Labrenzia sp. PHM005: one gene and its partner. The protein of the gene in region 1 interacts with the protein of each later gene in a pairwise test. Links are inferred from orthologs where the notes say so. Each region holds a gene or a part of one and is shown on either strand. Other genes may lie near its edges.

Region 1 (11,768 bases):
GCGCTCCGGCTACCTACGTTCCTCCCAACTGGCATACCTTTATTGGGTATGTGTGAAGCAACCAACCACGAGATGTTGTAATGGCTACCACCCAAGTCACCGATGCTTCCTTCGAAGCTGATGTTCTGAACTCCGATGAGCCTGTTGTTGTCGACTTCTGGGCTGAGTGGTGCGGTCCATGTAAAATGATCGCCCCGGCTCTGGAAGAAATCTCCGAAGAGATGAACGGCCAGGTGAAAATCACCAAGCTGAATATCGATGAGAACCAGGACATGGCCATGAAATATGGCGTTCGCTCTATCCCTATGCTGATCCTCTTTAAAGGTGGTGAGCCGATGGCAACTCAGGTGGGCGCAGCGCCGAAAGGCAAGCTCTCTGATTGGATCAAAAGCGCCCTTTAAGGCCGAAGACGCGATTGCCGCTGAGCGCAGTAGGCGAAGAAAATGCGGAACCGGCGGATTTGCGTGATGCGATCCGCCGGTTCCTCTTTGAATTCGCTCCGCTCGCACGTATAAGCATCCGCAAGAAGTGTCTCAGTCAGACGGAACACCCATGAGCGACGAAAACAAATCCCCGGAAGACCAGCCGGAAGTACAGACTGCGGAACCGGAAGGCGCCAATGGCGCTGGTGCGGCTCCAGAAGAAAATGCGGTTGATCCGGTAGAGGCCCTGATGGCCGAAAACGCAGACCTGAAGGACCGGGCGCTGCGCACTATGGCGGAAATGGAAAACCTGCGCCGCCGGACAGAAAAAGAAGTCAAAGATGCTCGCCAATATGCTGTCTCCAGCTTTGCGCGGGACATGCTGACGGTTTCCGACAATCTCCGCCGGGCTCTGGAAGCCCTTCCGGAAGACGATCGAAAAAACGCCGATGCGGGGATTGCCGCATTGATTGATGGCGTGGAGATGATTGAACGCGATCTCTTGAAACAGCTTGAGAAGAACGGCGTCAGCAAGCTGGACCCGGAAGGCAGCAAGTTCGACCCGAACTTCCATCAGGCCATGTTTGAAGTGCCCAACACTGAGGTTCCGAACAACACAGTTGTTCAGGTCGTACAAGCTGGCTACGTCATTGGCGAGCGGGTTCTGCGTCCGGCCATGGTCGGCGTCTCCAAGGGCGGCCCGAAAGAAGCTCCAAAACCCGATGCTCCGGCAGATGCGGGCCAGACGGTCGACAAGAGCGCTTAATTGCTTCTTGTACTGGATTGAATTGAGCCGCCCTTCCGGAAATGAGGGGCGGTTCTTTGTTTGGAAAAGGCTCTATCCATGTTGCTGCAGCTGCTGGACTACCTCGGTGTTGCTGTTTTTGCAGTCACCGGCGGAATTATGGCATCCCGCAAGCAGCTGGATATTATTGCTTTTTTGTTTTTTGCAACACTGACCGGGATTGGCGGGGGCACCCTTCGTGATTTGCTTCTGGGCGTGCCAGTCTTTTGGGTGGTCAACGAAACATACCTCGTTGTCTGTCTGATCGTCAGCGTGCTGGTCTGGTTCTTCGCCAACAAGATCGAAAAACTCAGCAAACCACTGCGCTGGGCAGATGCAGTCGGGATTTCGGCCTATTCCGTGATGGGTGCGGCCAAGGCGATCAGCGTGGGGGATGCGGTGCTGGTTGCCGTCTTAATGGGCGTGGCGACAGCAACATTTGGCGGCGTGTTGCGGGATACCATCGCCGGAGAGCCGTCTTCGATCGTCAAATCGGAGATCTATGTCAGCGCAGCGTTTGCTGGCGCCGGGAGTTATGTCCTTTTGACGGTAGTCGGTGTTGTGCCCTGGGCGGCCGCAGTTCTCGCCGGAGGCATAGCCTTTGTTCTAAGGGGCGGTGCGATCCATTTTGGCTGGACTTTGCCCGGTTATGGGCAGAGCAAAGCTCAATAATTCCGCTTCAGTCGTTGTCATTTTGTTGAAGGCTGGCGGCCTGAACATCAAAGAAGTTCCAGATGTGCTGACCGACCGGCCCCAAAGACTGATTGGCGCGTTTTGACAGGCATATTGGCAGTACAACCTCGCCAAGCGTGGGCAGAACCACTAGGCGGTCACTGTTGATCTCCTCTTCAACCATATGCCGGGGAACCCGCCCCCACCCTAATCCGGAACAAATGAGATCTTTTTTTGCGCTTAGGTCTGTGACGTACCACTTCTGCGCTTCGTCGAGCAGTCCGGCATCAGGGGATTTGTCGTCTGAGGATTTGACGACCACTTGAGGGTGACGGATCAGATCAGTGCGGGTGATGGCATCGGGCTGCTCGTTGATCAATTCCCGCGAAATCAACAACGGCACGTCGATCGTATCGATTGGTTTGTAATCAAGCGACGCATTGCGGACCGGTGCCGCAAACACGGCAACATCCACCTTTTCAGCCAGCAGCATGCGCTCGCCTGAGGCGACTTCAAATTCCAGATGAATGCTTGTTGCCGGGAAATTGGAACGCAGCGATTTCAGCAGGCCTGTGAGCTGTTTGGTTGGGAAAATGCTGCTAACACCGAGCGCCAATTCAGTTTCAGTTTCTCCCTTCAACTCTTCTACAAATGCATCAAAGGCCTGTGCTTGCCCCAAAAGGATGCGAATGCGGGAGAGAAGAATTCGGCCTTCCGGGGTCAACTCGGGGCGGTATTTGGAGCGGTCGAAGATCTGGATCTGATAAAAGTCCTCTACTTGCTTGACCGAATAGGAAACCGCAGAACGCGCCTTGTTCAGCTTTTCACTGGCCAACTGGAAACTGCCTGTTTCGCAAATGGTGTCGATGACATCGAGATGATCGAGGTTCGGCATGGTCTAAAAATATGACCGTATTGATCAAAAAGCTATGCTTTTTCCTGACCGAAATGAAGGATACGTCAGTTCAACACACTGATTTTGATAGGAGTTGAACATGAAAACTGTAGTTATTGGTGGTACCGGCTTGGTTGGCACCGAAATTGTTAAATTGCTGGGCCAGGATCATGACGTCATTGCCGTTGGCAGAACCAGTGGCGATCTACAAGTTGATATCGAAAGCAAAGACTCGATCAAAGCGCTGTTTGAGAAAGTGGGACCAGTCGACGCCATTGTTGTCGCGGCGGGTGACGGCGTAATGGGGCGTTTTGATGATGAAAGCGATCATGCCTACGACCTGGCGCTAAAAAGCAAGGTCATGGGCCAGGTAAACGTGGTCCGGGTTGGGCACAAATATCTGAAAACCGGCGGCTCGATTACCTTGACCTCGGGTTCGGTTGCCAAAAATCCGATGCCCAACACGGCTGCTATTGCAGCTGGGGTCGGGGCTATTGATGCCTTTGTTGCAACGGTTGCTCTCGAGTTGGAGGAAGAAAAGCGGATAAACGCGATCAGCTTGTCTCTTGTCAAAGAATCGGCTGAGAAGTTTGGAATGGACAGCAGCGGTTGCGTTCCAGCGTCCGATGTGTCCAAGCACTACCAGGACTGCATTACCGGATCTTTCAGCGGCCAGGTTCGGCCGGTGAAGAACTGATCCTTTCCCAGCAATTTCAACTTTTGTCCAACCCGGGGTTCAACGGGTTGGACGGGCTGCATGTGCCCGTCACGGGTTGTATTTACATACATTCGGACCGCATACTCTGAGCTTAATGAGTGCCTTTTTCTCATTAATTCAAACAGAAACTCCGGAAACAGCAAATGTGGAAGGGAATGTTATGTGGGAACACGGGTATTTTTGGTGGAATGAATTGATGACGAGGGACGTCGAAAAGGCCAAGGAATTCTACGGCAAGTCGCTCGGTTGGACATTTGCGGAGATGCCGATGGAAGGCGGCGGGACCTACTTAATCGCCAATCCAGGTGAAAAACCGGCGTGTGGACTTTTTGAAATGAATGGGCCGGATTATGAAGGCCTCCGGGATCATTGGTTTTCATATATTGCCGTCGACAACATTGATGACCGTCTTGCTCTGGCAAAGGAAAACGGCGGCGAAATTGTCCGTCCGCCGTTTGATGTCCCAGGTATTGGCCGGATCGCCTTGTTAAAGGATTCGAGCGGCGCTGCGCAGGGCTGGATGACACCGGCTTAGGAAAATAGTCTAGATTACGAAAAAGCCGGTTCCTTAGGAACCGGCTTTTAAAACACTTAAAAAACAAGCCCGTACGTCAAAGACACGAAAACAATCAAGCTGATTGCGATCGCTGGAAGGCTTGCTGAATAGGCAAGTGTCGTCAGCATGTCCTGCTCCTTTGCAAAACGACAAATTGCAGCAGCATCAGCCCAAATGCGCATGTGTAAGCACCTGGGCGGCGGTTTCATTAAAACGCTCCCGGGTACGACCTTAGGTGGGTAATCGGCTCTTCGAAGTCCAGATGTCAGCTTTTCAAGAAAACGTGTGCAGCAAGCGCGAAGTCCGCGAGACCGGTCTCATAGCCTGGAACATAGAGCGTTCTTTGACCGTAATAACGGCGTCCCGCCCGCTCACCCATTGCAAGCTCGGTTAACCCCGCGGTCCATTCGCAGCCATCACGGGGAGCACTCCCCAGATGGGTCGTAAACAGCCGGGCATCCTGCCAAATCATCTCGGGCAGAGGGGGATCAGCGAAAAGGGTGTCGATATGACAGCCCGCTGGTGGATCAAATCTCGAAAGGTCCGCCCATGCGTTGGTTCCTGCATTTTTTCCCGCAAGGCAAACGATGTCCGCTCCTTCAAGAGCGCTGCCGATATCGTCTGTTGTGCGGGCCGTGATCTGCGCAAGGTCCGGCATGCCAGCAATCCGCCGGCGAATTTCTTTGTCTGTCCCGGCAAACAGCACCGACGTGATGTTGCGGACGGCAGAATAGGCGGCCAGAAGCCGGGGCAAGCGGGGATCGCTTCCAACAATCAAAAGGCGCTGTGCATCCTCGCGTGACAGATAGGCGACCGCAAGCGCGTGCAGACCGGCATCGCGCCAAGCGGCGAGCCGGACGCCATCCAGCAGCGCAATCGGCTGACCGCCTTTGCCGGAAAATAGAATATAGAGATTTGACGAGCCGCCTTCTTGTTCGGGAAGGGCAAGCGACAGGGAACAGCCGATATAACCTCGGTCCGTGTGTCCTTGGCCGGCAAAATCGGACCAAACCGGCTGCACGAGAAACTGCCCCGTCAAGTCTTGCGGCCGGGAAATGTTTAAATTTATGGGATCTGGGGCCTTTACCGGTGATCGAAAGGCCTGCCGCAGGATTTCGACCGCATCCCGGTCGGTCAGGCTGGTATCTATGTCTCCGCTGGAAATAATCCGCATAAAGCCGCGACCCTGATCACGCGGCGTTGCGGTTGCCCGGTCCAGGTAGTCCCTTGGCTGACGATGCGGATTGTCCGGCTGTATTCATTTCCCGGAGCTGATCTGCTTCCTTGTGCCATTTGTCGGCTTCCCGGCGTTTGGACCGGGCTTCCTTGCGCCAGCGTCCCTGTTTGGCCCAGGCACCAATGCCACCGACAATGATACCGCAGCCAAGGCTCGCGAAGATGATCCAGAAAAGTGGAATATCGGGGACTGTCAGACGCGGGTCCTGCGGGTCGAACGGATTGAGCGACAGCGACACCGTATGCCGGTTCGCGACCGACAATGGTACGAGGACAACCGCGATGGCAAGCAAGATCAAGTTCTTGATAAAGCGGGTCACGGCAGTCTCCCAGGAGTTATCTGCAAAAATGCAAAGTCAGTTGATCGGACAGACCTTATGGGAATCAATCATCCCCGTGGTCAACACCATCGTTCAACCGTATACGCATTTCCTTACCCGTTTTAAAGAACGGGACATGTTTTTCGTCCACTTCCACTTTTTGTCCAGTGCGTGGATTGCGGCCGATCCGGGCTGGGCGGTTCTTGACCGAAAAGGCTCCAAAGCCTCGGAGTTCGACCCGGTCCCCGCGCATCAGCGCTTCAGTGATCTCATCAAGAATTGCATTGACGATATTTTCGACATCCCGCTGATAGAGATGTGGATTTTGTTCGGCAATATGCTGAACAAGCTCTGATTTGATCATGAAGAGCCCCCTCGACTTACGGTTTGTTATCTGCCGCTACCGGAGCCTGCCAAACCGACACGAGCCCGTCAAGCATAAGACCTCGAGAAATCAGCCCTTTAGCATCATTTAGTGGTTCTACTATAGCCGTACCGAGCCCTTTTCCGACTTCTCGGGAGATACGGGCAGCGAATGGCAGTTCCTCAATGCTCTCTTTTGAGGTCCACGTCACAATGGGCAGGTCCTTGGCAACGCCTTTCTCGGTTTCCAGCCATTCCACGGCTTTTTCTTCACCGCCAATCGCATCCACCAGCTTCTCCTGAAGCGCCCGATTTCCCAAAAGTACGCGCCCATCTGCGAGCTCGCGGGCCTTGTTTGGCGCCAGATTCCGGCGGTCTGCAAGGATTTCGACGAACCAGTTATAAGAGTCCGTCACCATCGCCTGCAGCATGGCCCGGGCTTCTGGCGTGGTTGGTGAATAAAAATCGGGCTCAGCCTTTAGCGGAGCACTTTTGACGGCCTCCATAGAGACACCAACAGTGTCGAGCAGCCTTTCGATGTTGCCGAATTGGAAGAGTACCCCAATCGAACCGGTGATCGTATTGTAGCGTGCGACAATATGATCCGCTGACATGGCGATCAGATAACCGGCGGATGTGCCGATTGTCCGCATCTCGGTGACCAAAGGTTTCTTTTCGGAAAGTTTGCGAAGGGCGCCGTAGATGGCTTCTCCACCGGTTGTGCTGCCGCCAGGGGAGTTGATTGATACGATCACACCCTTAACAGCATCGGATTTGCCGATCTTTTCGAGCATTTCCAGAGTTTTGCGATTCTCAAGGATCATGCCCTCAATTGGGATCCTTGCAATATGGGCCTTACGTTTTGATAGGTTGGATGCTCCGGCGATATAGGCAATCCCGCCAATGAGCGCCGCCGCGATCACGATAAACGTTGCAACCCGCCAAAAGGTGAGTTTCCGCCGCAACCGCCGGCGGTCAATCATTGCGTCAACATCCATCGCCATCGCGTATGAAACTCCAAGTTTGCCATCTGCCATTGATTAGGCTTGGCAATTGAAAATTGCAAATCCTGGTTTGGAATCTACAGATGGAATAGGGCGGTTTTAAAACCACGCCCCTTTACCAAAGAGATCAGTTGATGCCGGTGATCTGGATCTCGAAGGTGAGGTCTTTTCCGGCAAGCGGATGATTGGCGTCCAGAACAACATCTTCGTCGCTGAAAGACACCACAACCACACTCATCACCTGACCGTCGGCGGTCTGGCCTTGCAGCTGCATACCAACTTCCAACGGAACACTGTCAGGGATTTGAGCACGCGGAACGGTCTGCTGTGCATCCGGATCATGAGGTCCATAGGCGTCCTCAGCTGCAATCTTAACGGTTTTCTCGTCTCCGACCTTCATGCCCGGAATGGCGCGGTCGAGGCCGACGATAATCTGACCCGAGCCAACGGTAAATTCTAGAGGGTCCCGGCCTTCGGAACTGTCAAAGACAGACCCGTCATCCAGCGTGCCTTTGTAATGGAGACGTACCGTGTCACCCTGCTTGGCTTCGGTCATAACGTATTTCGCAATTCTGTCTGGAGGAGCGATGCGCGGCTGCAGAAATCTGCAGGCATTCAAATGTGTTAGAAGCTTATAGGACGGTGCCGGAAAGCGAAACCCGGCATCTCTACCTATGTCGAAGATCACCGAGCTCACCTGAAAACGCGTTGTTTATCAGGCTATTCATTTTGCTGTCACCCGTCCGTGAAAGACGACATCCGTTCTTTTCCTGTCAGTCGGCCGAGCGCCAAGGAGGTTATGATGTCGAACCCAGCTAATTCTGGGCTTTCGCGCCGTTCGTTTTTGAAAACAGGTGCACTCGTTGCTGGAGCCACAATTGTACCGTCTGTTATTTCTTTCCGAGCCCACGCAACAGCTGGCCCTGGCGAGCTGGCAATGGTTCCGGCGCAGCCGAATGCAAACGGCGTCGTTGAACGGCTTTTCCTCCTGAAGGGTGATCCGCTCTCGGGTCCGATCCAGACGATCATAACTGAAGAAGGCAATCCTGTTCCGATGCCAACGCTTGAAGATGGTGAGCGGCGCGTGCTTCGGGTTCTGCATTTCAATGACATGCACAATCACCTGACCGAGATGCACGGTAAGCGGGGCGACACACACCGGTTCTCACAAATGGTGAAAATGGTCAAAGACATCCGCGGTGCTGCAAAGGACGACGAGGTCGTTCTTTTCGTGTCTGCTGGTGACGATCACACTGGTTCGATCTTTGATGAATTGATGGGCTGGGCGCAGGAAGAATTTGTGGCTGACGCGGGATACCGGGCGAACTCCGCCGCAGGTGTCGACATTGCCGCGCTTGGCAATCACGAGTTCGACCGCGGTGCGGAACTCTTGAAAATGGGCATCGACAAAGACGCCAACTTCCCGGTCCTGTCCGCCAATGTGCATGGCTCCAAGCATCTTAGCCAGAACGAAGATTATGTTGCTGCGGCGATCGCCGAAGTGAAGGGGCTCCGGATCGGTTTCATTGGTCTAACGACCGCTGTTGACACCCGTGTCGGTCAGCCGGACGATCCGTCTCTTGCTGTTGCCAGCCCTGTTGAAGCCGCCCGCAACCTGACCCCGGCACTGTCCGAAGTCTGTGATGTCATTGTTGTCCTGTCACACTGTGGTTATGGCGGCGACCAGCATAAGAGTGGCAAGGCGGCAACGTCCCGCACCATAGGCGAAGGTGACTTTGCAATCGCGGATGCCGTTGGCTCGTTGACCGACAAACCGGTGGTTCTGATCGGCGGCCATTCCCATACGACGCTGAACGAAAACGGCATCAACACGGACAACGTTGTCAGCGGTGTGCTGATCACTCAGGCGAATGCCCACGGCAAGTTCCTGGGTGATGTTGCCATGTCGATTGCCGCCGACAAGGGCCGCAAAGGCTGGTTCACGTCCGTTGGTCTGCATGCCACCAAAAAACGCGACAAACGCGTAGCCTCCGACGATCCGAGATTTGCATCTTTGGAGCAGCCGGAAGACTACGATCAGGCGTTTGAAGAAGCGCATATCGCTCCTATGATTAAGGCGCTCGATACCAAACTGGCAGAGGTGATCGGGCAGGTTTCCGGCGATAAGGACCTGACATCAGAAGAGACCTTTGCCGACCGGTATGTCGGTGAAGTCGCGCTAGCGAACTACATGAACGATGCCTTGGTCGAAGCCTCCAAGGTTTTTCCGGGAGGACAGGTGGATCTTGCGCTTTTCAACGCAACAGGTCTTTCCTCCGGTGTTGCCAAAGGCGATCTGACCTTCCGTGGCTGGTACGATGTTATGCCGTATGCCGATGCGGTGCATGTCGCGACCATGACCGGCGCGCAGCTGAAGGACATGCTCGACAACAATGCCAAGCGCCTGCTGCGTCCTGAAGAAGCGGAAAGTGTCGACATGAAAGGCTTCGTTTCACGCGGGTTCCTGCATTTTTCCAAGGAGCTGCGCTACAAAATCGCATTGGGCGCCGCAGCCTCGGACGCCAAAGCGGTTGAAATCATGCTCAAGGGCAAGCCGCTTGACGAGCAGCTGGAAGAAACCTTCCGCGTTGCCTTCAACACCTACATCGCGCTGGGCGCTTTCGGGGAAACCTGGAACGGCAAGCAGATCGGCGCGGATGTTCCGGGCAATATTGCGAGTTTTGACGTGCGCCAGCTGCCGTATGAACACACCGGCCTTGTCTACCGGAACGAAGTGATTTCGCATATTCGCGCGACCGGAACTGTTGGCCCGGAAACGGGCGCAAAGAAGGATGGCCGTCTGACGATCGTTCAGTAGTCCGAGCTGGTCAGGTGTTAAAACGTCTGGCCACACGGCCTAAACAAAAAGCCCGGCATTGCTGCCGGGCTTTCGCGTTTCTAACTTCGAAAAGAAGCTGAAAACTTAGTCGTCGTTCTGCTGCTTGAGAGCAGCACCCAGGATGTCGCCGAGGGACGCGCCGGAGTCGGAAGAACCGTACTGTGCGACAGCTTCCTTCTCTTCTGCGATTTCCAGCGCCTTGATGGAGGCAGAAACGCGGCGGGTCTTCTTGTCGAACTGCGTGATGCGGGCATCGAACTTGTCGCCGACGGAGAACTTCTCCGGACGCTGCTCATCCCGGTCACGGGACAGGTCAGCGCGGCGGATGAAGGCAGTCAGATCGCTGTCTGCGATCTTGACGTCCAAACCGCCGTCTTTGATTTCGATGACTTCACAGGTCACAACAGAGTTCTTGCGGATCTCGCCAGCAGCACCGGTTTCCATCGGATCGCCGGAGAGCTGCTTGATGCCGAGAGAGATGCGCTCTTTCTCAACGTCAACATCCAGGACGATGGCCTTGACCATGTTGCCCTTCTGATACTCTTCGATGACCTGCTCGCCCGGACGGTTCCAGTCGAGGTCAGACAGGTGAACCATGCCGTCAACGTCGCCGTCGAGGCCGATGAAGAGACCGAATTCGGTCTTGTTCTTCACTTCACCTTCAACTTCGGTGTTGATCGGGAACTGCTCAGCAAACGCATCCCACGGGTTCTGCAGGGTCTGCTTGAGGCCCAGAGAAATGCGGCGCTTGACCGGGTCGACTTCCAGGATCATCACTTCGACTTCCTGAGAAGTAGAAACGATCTTGCCCGGATGGACGTTCTTCTTGGTCCAGGACATTTCGGAAACGTGGATCAGGCCTTCGATGCCCGGCTCCAGTTCGACGAATGCACCGTAGTCGGTGATGTTGGTCACGCGGCCATTGAACTTGGCTTCGATCGGGTACTTGGCTTCGATGCCATCCCACGGATCAGCTTCAAGCTGCTTCATGCCAAGGCTGATGCGATGTGTGTCCTGGTTGACGCGGATGATCTGAACCTTGACGGTCTGACCGATCGTGAGAACTTCGGACGGATGGTTGATGCGGCGCCACGCGATGTCGGTGACGTGCAGCAGGCCATCGATGCCGCCGAGATCGACGAATGCACCGTAGTCGGTGATGTTCTTGACGACACCCTCGACAGTGTGACCCTCTTCCAGGCTCTGGACCAGTTCCGAACGCTGCTCGGCACGGGTTTCTTCCAGAACAACACGGCGGGACACAACGATGTTGCCGCGGCGCTTGTCCATTTTCAGGATCTGGAACGGCTGCGGTGTGTGCATCAGCGGAGTGACGTCGCGCACCGGACGGATGTCCACTTGAGAGCGCGGCAGGAAGGCAACAGCGCCATCCAGATCGACGGTGAAGCCGCCTTTGACCTGGTTGAAGATCTGGCCGTTGACTTTTTCGTTGGCTTCGAAAGCCACTTCCAGACGAACCCAGCTCTCTTCGCGGCGCGCTTTTTCGCGCGACAGAACGGCTTCGCCGAGGGCGTTTTCGACACGCTCCAGGTAAACTTCGACTTCGTCGCCTACACCCATTTCGCCGTCGCGGCCTTTTGCGCCGAATTCCTTCAGCGGCACGCGGCCTTCAACTTTTAGACCAACGTCGATAACAGCCAGGTCTTTTTCGATGGCGACGACGGTGCCTTTGACAACAGCACCTTCGTAGAGGTCGTTCTGGACGAAGGACTCTTCAAGAAGAGCCGCAAAGTCTTCCATGGAGGGATTAAAATCAGTCATAGATACTCCTAGCGCCTTTTGGCGCGCCGCCGGCGGGTTGGTGTTGCACTCCGGATGTCCTACTTCCCGGAACCGACGTTTCGTCTGGTTCTGCCGCTTAAAAGCGGGCCGGCGGGGCGAGAAACAGAAAATCCGGTCTCGTCACAGGTCACAAAACGTGTCCTGCCGAAAAATTAT
Region 2 (6,103 bases), 5.1 Mb from region 1 along the record:
CACGACGTCTTTGCAGAAATGCGCTGCGACCAGCTCGGCGAAGACGACACCATCGCCAGCCTGGAAATGACCCTTGGCCGCTATGAAGGCGGCCGGCCGGACGCCGTCAATGCCTTCCGGCATGGCGACAGCCGGGTTCTTGCCGGTGATGGCTGGTCGGGGCCGGACGACTTTGACGCCGAGGTCGCCGAAATGGTGGCGCGCACTGGGGAGCCGCGCTGATGTGCCTTGGCATCCCCATGCAGGTGATTTCGTCGGATTTCGGCTTTGCCCGCTGCCGGGCAGACGACGGCGAACATGACATCGATGTCCGTCTGGTTGGCCCTGTCGAACCCGGCACCTGGGTGCTGACGTTTCTGGGCGCGGCCCGCGACATTCTCGATGCGGAGACCGCCAAACGCACCGCCGACGCCGTTGAAGCTTTGAGGCTGGTGGCGGACGGCCACACCAATGTCGATCACCTGTTTGAAGATCTGATCGCCCAGCGCGCTTCAGCCTCAGAAGAGGCAAGGGATACAGAAAAAAGGGAAGGAACCGGCAATGTTTTCGCCGCTGCTGACGTCAATCATTGACCGGGAAGGTCTTAAGGTCGTCGACGAAGCCGGCCTGGATGGCCGAGCTGGAAAGACCATCTTGTCGATGGTGTTTTTCCCAGGCGATGCCAACCGGCTGAGCGAGAGCAACGATGTCGCGGTGATCCTGCCGGAACTGGTCAAAGCCTTTGATGGCAATGTGACTGCCTTTGTCGTTGCCCGGGATGCAGAGCGCGATCTGCAGCGCCGCTACCGGTTCAACAGTTTTCCAAGTCTCGTTTTCCTGCGCAAGGGCGACTACCTCGGCACCATTCAGGGCGTGCGCGATTGGGCCGACTATCTGTTGGAGATTTCCGAAATCCTGACGAAAGACCCGACAGACCCGCCGCCCTTCAAATTCCCGGAAGGTTGCGGTGTGGCGCCTCCGGCCCAAGCCCACTGACCTGGCTGTTAGGAGATAAGCACATGAGCAATCCCATCGACCCTTTCAGCCCGTCCCTCCCCGGGCCGCTTGTCGGCCCGGGGAGCCAACCCCAGGATGCCGATGGCGGCACCTTGGAATACATGCAAATGCCGGAAGGCATGATGACCTTCGCTGCGCCCGACCTACCGGAACCGGAAGAAACCACAGGTCTGGAAAACGGATTGGCGGTACTGGACCAGCTGCTTGAAAGCCTTGAAACCTTCACCACAACCGATGCACCGGCACGCCATGACCTCACGCATCTCGACCCAAAGAACCTGGATCTGGTCAATCAGGTTCTTGGCGAGGGAGAAGTCTCGGTGATTGGCGGCAGCCAAATTCAGGCCCAGGAAGCGGTTTTAGCCGGTGTTTGGCGAGTGCGGCGGTCAGCTGACGGTGATCAGGCCGAAGCCGACTATATTGAGGCAGGTGTTTTTCCCTCAGAAATCCTGGAAACGGTTTTCAAGGACGCCCAAGACCACGTGGTGATGCCAGAAAAAGCCGGGCCAAACATCTTCAACGCACCGCCCTTGATCCCTGAAATCAACGAGCATCTCGGTATCCCGCGCAAGACCGGCGTGCCGCATGTGATTAACCTGTCTCTCCTTCCACATACGGAAGAAGATCTCACATTCCTCAACGAGCGGCTGGGCCGGGGCAGCGTGACGATCCTGTCGCGCGGATATGGCAACTGCCGGATCACCTCCACGCAAACGGCCGACACCTGGTGGGTGCAATATTACAATTCCCAGGACAGCCTGATCCTCAACACGATCGAAATCAGCCCGGTGCCCGACGTTGCTTGTGCGGCTTCAGAAGACATAGCCGATTCAGCAGAGCGTCTCGGCGAGATCCTGGAGGTCTACCGGTGAGTGACGGCTTTTTTGGCGGATCTTATGGCGGCGATAACCGCAAGATTGGGACGGCGACACGGTTGGAGTGCAAGATCTGCTGGCACGTCTACGACCCGGCAAAGGGGGACGATTATTGGCAAATCCCGCCCGGAACTCCGTTTGCCAACCTGCCTGATCATTGGAGCTGCCCGGAGTGCGACGCGCATAAGGACGGCTTCATGGTGCTGGAGGACATCTAAATGCGGGATGCGGATGAGCTGACAGCCATTGTTGAGACCACCTTTTCCACCATCCAGCGGACGCGGATGGAAGGCGTACCGGTCTTGAACACGGCTTTGGCTGTCCGCCTTCTTGGGGTGCGCGCCTGGCAGGGTTTTCAGCTCGGAACGCTTTTGACGCCGTGGTTCATGAACCTCATTTTGGTGCCAGAAACGCCGGACGACGCTCTTCTGGCTTCTGGAACCAAACGCACGTTTCGCTTCCCCGCAGGGTCATTTGAATTCATACGCGGCCATGAACCTGCCATCGGCCCCTTTTGGATGTGCTCGCTTTTTTCTCCGGTGTTCGAATTTACCGATCAGGAAACAGCCGAAGCCTGTGCTCTGTCCGCGCTTGGCGAACTCTTTGAAGCCGCCGAAGCCCCAAGTGACTCTGAGGCGGGAATGGCCGCAGTCTGGCGCGGAGAATTGTCCGAGGTTGCTGAGTTGGCTGGAACTGCCGAACCTGCGGACGCTGCTAAACCCGAAGATGCGCCAGCTGATCACTCAAAAGAAGGCCTCTCATCTGAGACCGGTTCAAACGAAGCTGAAACTACCCCTGCCGGATTGAGCCGCCGTGGCTTGCTTACTGGCAATCGATCTGCCGAGGTTCGTCATGAGCCTTGAAGGACATTTGGACATTGTACTGCCACGTGACACCGATGCTCCTATTCGTATTGAGCTGCAGGAACCGGCTAATATCACAAAGCTTTTGATCGGCCGCTCGCCAGAAGCAGCCAGTCTACTCATCCCTACGCTGTTTAGCCTGTGCGGAACAGCCCATGCCGCAGCCGCTATACAAGCGGCAGAAACGGCTAAAGGAATCGAACCCGACCTAGCGACACATCAGATACGAAACTGCTTGGTCTTGATGGAACGGGCACGCGAGCATCTTTTGCGGATTAGCCTCGTCTGGCAAAAAATTGTTGGAGCAGAACCGGATACGGAAACGGCACAGGCCGCGCTGAAATTGCTGCCGGCGTTCCGTCAGGCGATAGACCAAAACGGGTGTGCGTTTTCTGAGCCGGTGAGCAACTGGCGAGCCTCCGATGACGGCAGCGCGCTGATTACCTGCCTCATCAGCCTGATCGAAAACCGTATCCTTGGTGAGACGATCCCCGCCTGGCTTAACAGGCACGACGGCAGCGCGCTGGCTTGCTGGACAGAGCAAATTCCGACAGGCGCTGCACGGTTTTTGGGATCTGTGCTCAAATGCAGCTGCGAAGAGCCGGCGCCGGACCGCCCGCTCTTCCTTTCCGAAAGCGGCCTCACGGAGCCTCTGGAGACGGTGAAAGAAGTTCCAGAGACCTCTTCTTATGAGCGTCGCCGGTCTCATCCCATTCTCACACAACGAGGAATGCCAACCCTCGCCGACCGGTATCTCGCCCGGTTGATCGATTTGGCGGAAACGGCACAGGAGCTCTACCAAGTGTTTCTGGATGTCGATTCGGCGGCCTCAAGGACGAATAATACAGTAAAGCCTGGTGTCGGATTTGCAGAAACAGCGCGGGGCCGTTTGACTCATGTCGTGGACCTTCAAGACGGCAAGGTGGCAAACTACAAAATCATATCGCCGACCCGGTGGAATTTTGCCTCGCGTGGTGTTGCAACACGCTATCTCGATGCAATCCCTAAGGGGCCAGATAGCGCACGTGTCAAACATGCGGATCTGGTTGTCGGTGCCATTGATCCCTGTGTTGCCTATGAGGTGAGGATCCACTGATGCATGAGATGTCGCTGTGTGAAAGCATCCTCGGGATATTAAAGGACCAGGCGGTGAGCCAACAGTTCTCGAAGGTGGACCGCGTCTGCCTGGAGGTCGGGCCGCTGTCCGGCGTGGAAACCGAAGCCCTGCGTTTCGGGTTTGATGTGGTCACGCGCGGCAGCCTGGCGGACGGGGCCAGACTCGACATTATCGAACCGCAGGTGGCCGCCTGGTGCCTGCCCTGCGAGAAAACAGTTTCCATCAATGAACGCTTTGATCCCTGTCCCGAGTGCGGCTCGCATCAATTGCAAGTCACCAGCGGTGAAGAATTGCGAATCAAAGAACTGGAGGTGTCCTGATGTGTACGGTGTGCGGATGCGGGGATGGCGAAACCCGGATTGAAGGCGGAAATGCCAAGGATCATGCTCACAACCACGGCCATCCCCATGACGGGCTTCATCATGGTCATGCGCATGGCCACCATCATCACCACTATGGCGAAGGCGAATCCGGGGCGTCGGTTCCGGGAATGAGCCAGTCGCGGATGATCCAGCTGGAGCAGGACATCCTGTCCAAAAACAACAGCTATGCCGATGCCAACCGGCGGTATTTGTCCGAGCGCGGAATTTTTGCCCTCAACCTTGTGTCTAGCCCGGGCTCCGGCAAGACGACCCTTCTGGTTGAGACCTTGAAGACATTGGCCGGAACCCGGCAGTGTTATGTCATTGAGGGCGACCAGCAAACGGCCAATGACGCCGACCGGATCCGCGAGACAGGTGTCCCGGCCCTTCAGATCAACACCGGCAAGGGCTGTCATCTGGACGGGCATATGGTCGGCCATGCGCTTGAGCACTTGACGCCCGATGACGGCAGCTGCGTTTTCATCGAAAATGTCGGCAATCTGGTTTGCCCGGCAGCCTTTGATCTTGGCGAAGCGCACAAGGTGGCGATCCTGTCGGTGACAGAAGGCGAGGACAAACCGCTGAAATATCCGGACATGTTTGCAGCCGCGGACCTGATGCTTTTGAACAAGGTCGATCTGCTGCCCTATCTCGACTTCGATGTTGAGGCGGCAACGGAAAACGCCCGCAAAATCAACCCGCGCATCAAGGTGCTGACAGTGTCCGCCAAGACCGGCGAAGGCCTCGACGGCTGGATCAGTTGGATAAACGCGGCTCGCGCCATGCAGCTCGCCGGTAATCCGGCCCTCAATGCAGCGGAATAGGAGAGACAAATGTGCCTGGCGATCCCAGCAAAGGTGACTGAACTCTCCGGTGACGACATGGCCGTCGTTGCCCTGGAAGGCGTCAAAAAGAAAATCTCGACCGCGCTCGTCGAAGATTTGGAAGTCGGCGACTACGTGCTGGTTCATGTCGGCTATGCGCTTCACAAGGTCAGCCCAGAGGAAGCGGCCCGCACGTTGAAGATGATGGCCGAAGCCGGTGTGCTGCAGGAAGAGCTGGAAGAGATCACGGGAGGTGCCCAGTGAAATATGTAGCTGAATACCGCGACAAGGACCTTGCAAAATCGGTTGCCTCTGCGATCCAGCGTGAAGCCAAGCCAGGCCGCACCTACAACATTATGGAGTTTTGTGGCGGGCACACGCATGCGATCTTCCGCTATGGCGTGCAAAACCTGATGCCGGAGAATGTCCATTTCGTGCATGGCCCCGGCTGTCCGGTCTGTGTTTTGCCGGTCCGGCGCCTGGACGATGCGGTGGAGATCGCCGAACGGCACAATGTGATCCTGTGCACCTATGGCGACATGATGCGCGTTCCCGGCACCAAACAGCGCAGCCTGATCCGGGCGAAGGCAGACGGCGCCGATATCCGCATGGTCTATTCCACACTGGATGCGCTGAAGATCGCGCGCGACAATCCGGAGCGCGAGGTTGTCTTTTTCGCCATCGGCTTTGAAACGACAACCCCGCCGACTGCGGTTGCGATCAAACAGGCGGAAGAAGAAGGCCTGAAGAATTTCTCCGTCTTCTGCAATCATGTTCTGACGCCCTCCGCCATCGGCCACATCCTGCAATCTCCGGAAGTCCGCGAACTCGGCACCGTGCAGATTGACGGATTTTTAGGCCCCTCCCATGTCAGCTCGGTGATCGGCTTCGAACCTTATGAATACTTCGCCGAGGAATTTCAGAAACCGGTCGTGATCGCCGGGTTTGAACCGCTCGACGTCATGCAATCGACCTTGATGCTGATCCGCCAGATCAACGAGGGCCGCCATGAGGTCGAGAACGAGTACACACGGGTCGTGACCAGGGAGGGCAACCTCAAGGCTCA

The links.
Region 2: the proteins of FJ695_RS01475 (region 1) and hypB interact in binary tests that used the Escherichia coli proteins (3 or more experiments, as listed by UniProt). The link is inferred for Labrenzia sp. PHM005 from one-to-one orthologs.

Annotation. Positions count from the first base shown.
Region 1 is NZ_CP041191.1:277,404-289,171, reverse strand. Bases 5,813-8,500 are described here. They hold FJ695_RS01475 (peptidylprolyl isomerase), read right to left. Parts: upstream 7,527-8,500; coding sequence 7,098-7,526; downstream 5,813-7,097. Other genes in these bases: FJ695_RS01470 (bifunctional UDP-sugar hydrolase/5'-nucleotidase), read left to right, coding at 7,773-8,500; sppA (signal peptide peptidase SppA), read right to left, coding at 5,984-6,970; FJ695_RS01485 (integration host factor subunit beta), read right to left, coding at 5,813-5,967. Also shown: trxA (thioredoxin), read left to right, coding at 81-401; nucleotide exchange factor GrpE, read left to right, coding at 553-1,188; FJ695_RS01515 (trimeric intracellular cation channel family protein), read left to right, coding at 1,267-1,878; FJ695_RS01510 (LysR family transcriptional regulator), read right to left, coding at 1,886-2,773; FJ695_RS01505 (short chain dehydrogenase), read left to right, coding at 2,874-3,470; FJ695_RS01500 (VOC family protein), read left to right, coding at 3,688-4,026; FJ695_RS01495 (ornithine cyclodeaminase), read right to left, coding at 4,313-5,221; FJ695_RS01490 (lipopolysaccharide assembly protein LapA domain-containing protein), read right to left, coding at 5,238-5,603; more of FJ695_RS01485, read right to left, coding at 5,668-5,812; more of FJ695_RS01470, read left to right, coding at 8,501-9,788; rpsA (30S ribosomal protein S1), read right to left, coding at 9,894-11,591. UniProt on the Escherichia coli protein: Folding helper with both chaperone and peptidyl-prolyl cis-trans isomerase (PPIase) activities. Chaperone activity prevents aggregation of unfolded or partially folded proteins and promotes their correct folding.
Region 2 is NZ_CP041191.1:5,336,044-5,342,146, forward strand. What follows is about bases 3,105-6,103. They hold hypB (hydrogenase nickel incorporation protein HypB), read left to right. Parts: upstream 3,105-4,170; coding sequence 4,171-5,037; downstream 5,038-6,103. Other genes in these bases: FJ695_RS24195 (nickel-dependent hydrogenase large subunit), read left to right, coding at 3,105-3,830; hypA (hydrogenase maturation nickel metallochaperone HypA), read left to right, coding at 3,830-4,171; FJ695_RS24210 (HypC/HybG/HupF family hydrogenase formation chaperone), read left to right, coding at 5,047-5,301; hypD (hydrogenase formation protein HypD), read left to right, coding at 5,298-6,103. Also shown: FJ695_RS24165 (HyaD/HybD family hydrogenase maturation endopeptidase), read left to right, coding at 1-222; FJ695_RS24170 (HypC/HybG/HupF family hydrogenase formation chaperone), read left to right, coding at 222-572; FJ695_RS24175 (hydrogenase-1 expression HyaE), read left to right, coding at 541-975; FJ695_RS24180 (hydrogenase expression/formation protein), read left to right, coding at 999-1,868; FJ695_RS24185 (rubredoxin), read left to right, coding at 1,865-2,089; [NiFe]-hydrogenase assembly chaperone HybE, read left to right, coding at 2,090-2,734; more of FJ695_RS24195, read left to right, coding at 2,724-3,104. UniProt on the Escherichia coli protein: Involved in the maturation of [NiFe] hydrogenases. Required for nickel insertion into the metal center of the hydrogenase. Exhibits a low intrinsic GTPase activity, which is essential for nickel insertion.